3 regions of the Rhodococcus sp. Z13_19A genome follow, and region 2 is predicted to be linked to each of the others. Evidence: riboswitches for the same ligand, from Rfam matches in the RefSeq annotation. Region 2 holds a riboswitch; each other region holds the start of a gene.
What was found. A riboswitch is a leader RNA that binds a small molecule or an ion and turns the genes downstream of it on or off. The one in region 2 is predicted to bind cyclic di-AMP.

Region 1: it holds a riboswitch for cyclic di-AMP, as region 2 does, so the genes downstream of both, AC3YNX_RS06770 (transglycosylase family protein) here and AC3YNX_RS10125 (NlpC/P60 family protein) in region 2, are expected to answer to the same signal.
Region 3: it holds a riboswitch for cyclic di-AMP, as region 2 does, so the genes downstream of both, AC3YNX_RS07345 (transglycosylase family protein) here and AC3YNX_RS10125 (NlpC/P60 family protein) in region 2, are expected to answer to the same signal.

What each region holds. Positions count from the first base shown of each region.
Region 1 covers NZ_JBYUNN010000002.1:20,782-23,036, reverse strand. Annotated here, with positions in the region: gene AC3YNX_RS06775 (acyl-CoA dehydrogenase family protein) at 1-630, shown strand, start outside; gene AC3YNX_RS06770 (transglycosylase family protein) at 744-1,499, opposite strand; cyclic di-AMP (ydaO/yuaA leader) riboswitch at 1,506-1,703, opposite strand; gene AC3YNX_RS06765 (sulfurtransferase) at 2,000-2,255, opposite strand, start outside.
Region 2 covers NZ_JBYUNN010000002.1:716,655-718,909, reverse strand. Annotated here, with positions in the region: gene AC3YNX_RS10130 (hypothetical protein) at 1-70, opposite strand, end outside; gene AC3YNX_RS10125 (NlpC/P60 family protein) at 149-1,249, opposite strand; cyclic di-AMP (ydaO/yuaA leader) riboswitch at 1,338-1,496, opposite strand; gene AC3YNX_RS10120 (saccharopine dehydrogenase family protein) at 1,602-2,255, opposite strand, start outside.
Region 3 covers NZ_JBYUNN010000002.1:137,911-140,165, forward strand. Annotated here, with positions in the region: gene AC3YNX_RS07345 (transglycosylase family protein) at 515-1,243, opposite strand; cyclic di-AMP (ydaO/yuaA leader) riboswitch at 1,250-1,440, opposite strand; gene AC3YNX_RS07350 (MoaD/ThiS family protein) at 1,696-1,992, opposite strand; gene moaA (GTP 3',8-cyclase MoaA) at 1,996-2,255, opposite strand, start outside.

The DNA.
Region 1 (2,255 bases), 700 kb from region 2:
GATGCCGTGCTGGTCGCGGCCGCCACCGACGCCGGCCCGGTGGTGCTGCTGGTGCGCAGCGACGATCCCGGCGTGCAGGTGCAGGACCAGCAGCTGGTGGACGGGGGCAGCGCCGGCCTGGTGGAGCTGACCGACGTGCGCCTGGACGCCGACCGGGTCCTCGGCACCGACGGCGAGGCGGCACTGACCTGGCTGGTGGACCGCGGCACCGTCGGGATCTGTGCGCTGCAGCTGGGCGTCACCGAGCGGGCGCTGGAGCTGACCGCGGAGTACGCCAGGGAGCGGGTGCAGTTCGGCCGTCCCATCGGCAGCTTCCAGGCAGTGGCCCAGCGCCTGGCGGACGCCTACATCGACGTGGAAGCCATCCGGCTCACGCTCTGGCAGGCGGCGTGGCGGCTGGCGGAGGACCTGCCCAGCACCGCGGAGGTGGCCACCGCCAAGTTCTGGGCTGCCGACGCCGGGCACCGGGTGAGCCACACCGCGGTGCACGTGCACGGCGGCGTGGGGATCGACACCGACCACGCCATGCACCGGTACTTCACCGCGGCCAAGCGCAACGAGTTCGAGCTGGGGGCGGCGACGGCGCAGCTGCTGCGCCTGGGCGCCACCCTGGCCGCGGAGCCCGCCTAGCCACCGCCCTCCGGCCGTCCACGCAGACAGCACAGGACCCCGCACACCGTTGCCGGTGGCGGGGTCCTGTGCTGGTTCAGCTGGCTCAGCCGAGGCCGAGCCGGTGAGCAGGATCAGGCGAGGGTCAGGGTCTGGCCCGCGAAGATCATGTTCGGGTTGCTGATCTTGCCCTTGTTGATGCTGAACAGCGCCTGGTAGCCGCCGCTCACACCCTGGGTGGAGGCGATGGACGACAGGGTGTCGCCCGACTTCACCGTGTAGGTCTTGCCGCTGGACTTGGCTGCCTTCGCCTTGGTGGTGGCCTTGGCGGAGCTGGCCTTGGGGGCCTGCGCCTTGGCAGCCGAAGCCTTGGGCGCCTGTGCCTTGGCGGTGCTGGCCTTGGGGGCCTGCGCCTTGGCGGTGCTGGCCTTGGGCGCCTGCGCCTTCTGCGTGGTCGCAGCCTTGGGGGCCTGCGCCTTGGGGGCCGACTTGGTGGTGGCCTTCGCGGTGGAGCTGCTGGCGGAGGCGTTGCCCGAACCGAGGTTCTTGCCGCACACCGGCCACGCACCCTTGCCCTGGCCGGCGAGCACGCGCTCGGCGACCGCGATCTGCTCGGACTTGGAGGCGTTGTGGGCCGAGCCCGAGCCGCCGAAGGCCTTCCAGGTGCTCGGGGTGAACTGCAGGCCACCGGAGAAGCCGTTGCCCGAGTTGATGGACCAGTTGCCGGTGCTCTCGCACTGCGCGACCGCGTCCCAGTCGTTGCCGGCGGCGGAGGCCGGCGAGGCGAAGATCGCCATCGGGGCACCGACGACGAGGCCGGCGATGACGACCTTGGCGGCGTTGCGGGCGCCGGTGGAGTGCTTGGAGGCGGTGGTGGTCTTGCGAGTCATATGGGTAGATCCTCTCCCTGCGCCTGCGGAGTCAGCTGTCGGGTTCGGGCTGAGAGGTTGCCCGGCCACCAGGTCCACGAGCTGGGCCTGCTGGCTTCACCCCAAGGTCAGAGCCGCTGATCAGCGGTTCCGGCCGGCATCCCGGGTGTGCCCTGGATGTGGGTCCTCCGTCCCTGTCCCTGGTTAGATCGGAGGTTCCGGATGCCCGCGGGACAGGATTGAGCGCGGCGGGCCCGGTGTCGGCCGGTTGTTCCCGGCCACAAACGAACGTACGGACCGAGCACGGGTGCGTCGAGGCCCCGCAGCGCCAAGGTCTCGGGTAGGTAACGCCTCCCCGGCGACCCGCGACGTCACTGTTTCCGCAGGTCAGCTGGCATGTCCGCAAAAAGGGACGCTTTTGTCAGCAGCCCAGGATCGGTGACTCGGATCACAAGCTGGACCCCCGAAATCAGCCCCGGAAAGCGGCCTGCGTCACGCCCTGAGAGGCGACAAGTCCCAGGTCACAGGCAGTTTTCCTGGTCCACGACACCACCTGGTGATGCCCCGGTGGCAACGGGGCGGCGGGGATCGCTGCTGTACTGCGACCACGACCCCGGGTAGAGGCGACCGGCACCCAGCCCGCTGAGCTCCAGAGCCAGCAGGCTGTGGCAGGCGGTCACTCCCGAGCCGCAGTAGGCGGTCACCGGCGCACCCTCCCGCACGCCCGCCGCGGTGAAGCGACGGCGCAGCTCGGCCGCCGGGAGGAAGGTGCCGTCC
Region 2 (2,255 bases):
CGGCCGCGGTGATCACCAGGACGAGCACGAGCGCCGCCAGCAGGACGCGCGGCAGCGCACGACTGCTCATCGGTCCAGCCTAGGACACCCCGTCGTCGTGGCGGGGTGTCCGTTCCGGTGGCCCGCGCGGATCAGTGCAGCGGAGTGATCAGTAGCGGCGAGCACCGGTGTAGGGCATGTTTCCCATCGGCGCGACCTTGACGGGCTGGCCCTCGGTGGGGGCGTGCACCATGTTGCCGCCGCCGGCGTAGATGCCCACGTGCGAGACCGGGCTGTAGAAGAACACCAGGTCGCCGGGCTGCAGCTGGTCGCGGGAGACCGGGGTGCCGCCGCCGGCCTGTGCTGCGGCGGTGCGCGGGATGGCGGTGCCGGCCTGGCGGAAGGCCCACTGGGTCAGCCCGGAGCAGTCGAAGGAGCCGGGGCCGGTGGCGCCGTAGACGTAGGGCGAGCCGAGCTTGCTCATCGCCGCCTGCAGGGCGGTGGCGCCACGACCCGAGCCGGCGGACCGGGTGCTGGCGACCGCGGGAGCGGCCGGGGCGACGGCCCCGCCGCGAACGGCCGCAGCGGGAGCCGCGGGCTGGCTGGCAGCCTCCGCGGGCGGCGTGACGGGGGTGGTGGGAACCGGGGAGACGAAGCCCGCCGGGACGATGGCACCGGCGTAGCGCACCCGCTCGGCCTCGGTGAGCGAGGCCAGCTTGGCGCGGACCGCGGTGGACCGGGTGCTCAGCTCGTCCTGCTTCTTGCGCAGGTCCGCCTGCACCAGGGCGGCGGCGTCGGCGGCGGCCTTGGCGGCGGCGTCAGCCGAGCGCGCGTCGGTGGCGGCGGTGGCGGCCTGGGCGGAGGCGGCGGAGAACTTCTGCACCCGGTCGTTGGTGTCCGCGGCCAGCACGTCCAGGCCCGACATCTGGTCGAGCAGGTCCTGGGGCGACTCGCTGATCATCAGCGCGGACAGCTTGTTCAGGCGTGCGCCCTGGTAGGAGGCGGAGGTCAGGGCGTCCACGGTGCCGCGGAACTGCTCCTGCTCCGACTGCGCCACCCGGAGGCTCTCCTGCGCGGAACCCAGCCGGGCCTCGGCGTCGACCCGCTGCGCCTGCTTGGCGTCCAGGTCGACCTGCGCGCCCAGGAGCTGCTCGTTGACCACCTCGGCGTCGTGGCCCAGCCGGGCGAGCTCCTGCTCAGCCTGGGTCGCGTTGTCGGGGAGCACCGGGTCGGCGCTGGCCGGGGTGGCCGACATCGTGGCGATGGCCACCGCGGCCATTCCGGCGGCGAGGACGCCACGAACAGTGCGTGTGCGGGCCGTACGAGCTCGAGCTAGGGACGCCACAGGGCGAAGTCTCCTTGTATCCGTTAACCGCCTACCGAGTTAGCTGACGGGTTCGGACTGGACACAAACAGCCCTACAGCGCGGTCGCCCGTGACGGCGGCGAGCTGATTCACCCCGGAGAACTGGGTTCCCGGCTCGACTCCCCGACGGGTCGACTCGGCGGTGACCCCCAGTGCAGTCCTCTTGAGACCGCTAACCCCTGGAAGGTCTCGGCCAGGTTACGGAATGGACATCCCCCGTGTCTACTGTGACCGTTTCGAGACGTGGGTGGCGTCGCTCAGCGGCTCGCCACGTCGAAGGTCATGCCGGCGCGGCGCAACCTGTCGAGCAGGGCGGTCCCCATGGCGCTGGCCGGGGTGAGCACGCCCGCCGCTGCAGGCAGCTGCGCGCGGTCCAGGGCCAGGCACAGCGCGCTCTCCCCCATCATCATCGCGGTCGCGGCGTAACCGGGATCACCCTGCGCGGCGACGGTGCACACGTACCGTCGACCGGTGGTGGTGCGGGTGTGCACCTCCATCCGGAAGTAGCCGTTGCGCTGCGCTCGCTCGGACGGGCCGCTGCCGGGGCTGGGCAGCACCCGGTCGAGCACCCAGCGGGCGGGGCCGAACATGAGCCCGGCCGCAGCACCCCAGGTGCCGCCGGCGATGGCCAGCGCAGCACCGGGTGAGACGACTGAGTCGCCGCAGCCGATCACCTCGCGGTAGCGGAGCGTGCGGCCGTAGGCCCAGCCCTGCAGCGCGTTGCTGCGCCGCACGATCCGGGTGTTGTACTGCGCCATGACGAACGGGGCCGTCCAGCCGCCCAGCTCGGAGTCGCGCCGCACGAAGGCCTGGTCGGCCTCCTCGCCCAGCTGCGGCTCGGCGGCGCGGTCGGGGCTCATCGCGTAGGGGTCGGCCACGTGCTCGGCCAGGGACGGGTCGGTGCGCACCAC
Region 3 (2,255 bases), 580 kb from region 2:
CCCGCGTTGCAGCTCGACGCGTTGAGCGCCGCGGGCTGCTGGGGAAGCTGGACTGACACCGCTTCGGGATCGACGACGGAGCGGTTTCAACTGACCGAGTTAATGAGGTTGGGAACACCATGGTGCTGTGGCGACCCGACCGGTTGGGCCGGTCGTCGCTGCACTCGATCGAGAGTGTGCGCGAGCTGGAGGAGCTGGGGGTCCGGTTGCTGCAGGATCGACTGGCACCCCTACTCCTGAGAATGGGCTGGTGGCGCATGTCTTCGGCGCCCTCCTGCTGGGGCGCGCCAAGCGCCGTGACGGTCTGGGCTTGAGACGGTCGCCGTTCGAGGTTCTACCGTGCTGCCCAGGCGCTAGATGATGACGTTCCCAGGCTGAGGGAGTCCACGGCTGGCGAGCCGTAGACGGAAACCGTGATCGCGCAGCCAGACCATTTGGCCGCGGCCATACCTGCCCCAGCGAAAGACCCCGGCACCGTGGAGGCTGCCGGGGTCTTCTGCTGTGGTGCTGTGGATCAGCCCAGGTGGAGGACCTGGCCGGGGTAGATCACGTTGACGTTGCTGATGGTGCCCTTGTTCAGCTGGAAGATGGCCTGGTAGCCACCGGAGATGCCCTGCGAGCGGGCGATGCCGGACAGCGTGTCACCGGACTTGACCGTGTAGGTGCCGGCCGAGGAGGTCGCCGCCTTGGTCGTGGTCTTGGTGGTGGCCTTGGTCGCGACCTTGGGGGCGGCAGCCTTCGGAGCAGCAGCCTTGGGGGCGACAGCCTTAGGAGCAGCCTTCGGGGCGGCAGCCTTGGGAGCAGCGGCCTTGGGAGCCGACTTGGTGGACGCCTGCGGGGCGCTGGCACCGGCGGTGGCCGACGCGTTGCCCGAGCCGGTCAGCACCTTGCCGCAGACGGGCCAGGCACCCTTGCCCTGGCCGGCGAGGACGCGCTCGGCGATGGCGATCTGCTGGGCCTTGCTGGCCTGGTTGGCCTGCGGGGCGTAGGCGTGGCCGCCGAAGGCCTTCCAGGTGCTGGCGGTGAACTGCAGGCCGCCGTAGAAGCCGTTGCCGTTGGCGATGGACCAGTTGCCGGTGCTCTCGCACTGGGCGACTGCATCCCACTGGCTGGCGGAGGCCGCCGAGGCGGGCGCGGCCAGCACGGTGAGGGGGGCGCCGACGACCATGCCGGTCAGAGCGACCTTGGCGACGGTGCGGCTGGTGGTGGTGGGCTTGCGGTGACGGCCTTGGGTACGGGACATCTGGGTGGATCCTCTCCATACGCGCCTGCGAAGTCAGCTGTCGGGTTCGGGCTGAGAGGTAGCCCGGCTTCCCCACCCGTGGCTCGAGTGGTTTCGCTTCACCCCAAGGACCTAGGCAGCAGATCTGCGCCTCGGCCCGTCGTTCGGCTGCCCGAACGTGGGTCCTCCGTCCCTGCTCCTGATGGTTCTCGAGGTAACCGGTTCCCACGGAGCAGGGTTTGGCGCGGCGGACCGGTTCGGCCGGGGCTGTTCCGGCCAGGGGGAACGGTACGTGCGGCGCAGGCTGCCGTCACCTCGTCCACTGTGGCCGATTTGTTACTTGTAACGTCCCTGCCACAGTTGACGATCCCGGCATAACCCCAGGTCAGAGCACTGACGCGTCTGTTCGTTGCGGACTCGTTATCCCGCCGTGATGTGACCGAGATCACGTTGGCCAGACGTTTATCTGACTGTTATCCGCCCGCGAAAGGTGGCAGCACGTCGACGGTGCCGCCGGGGGGCAGCGGCCGCTCGCGGTCGCGGACGGCGACCTCGTCGAGCAGGAACGAGCAACGCTTGAGCACCTCGACCAGGGGCGGGTGTCGCTCCGCGAGGACGGCCAGCAGCGTGCTGAGCGTGGTGCCGGCCGGCGCGCTCACGATCTCGGTGGGGGTGCCCGCCGCGGCCCGCGCCGCGGCGAAGTAGCGCACCTCCAGCTCGATGGCGGGTGCGCTGGTCGTCGGGCTGGTGCTCTCCGGGGAGGTGCTCACGAGTCAGCCCCCGATCGCGCTCATCGGGCGGGTGGGCTGCAGGAAGCCGGGGTCGTTGATCCCGTGACCCGGCAGCTTGGCCCACATGGCGTCCTGCCAGCGCTGCGCGATCGCGTCGTCACCGGCGTCGGAGCGCAGCAGGTCGCGCAGGTCGGTCTCGCCGGTGGAGAACAGGCAGCTGCGGACCTGGCCGTCGGCGGTGAGCCGGGTGCGGTCGCAGTCACCGCAGAAGGGGCGGGTGACCGAGGCGATGACGCCGACCG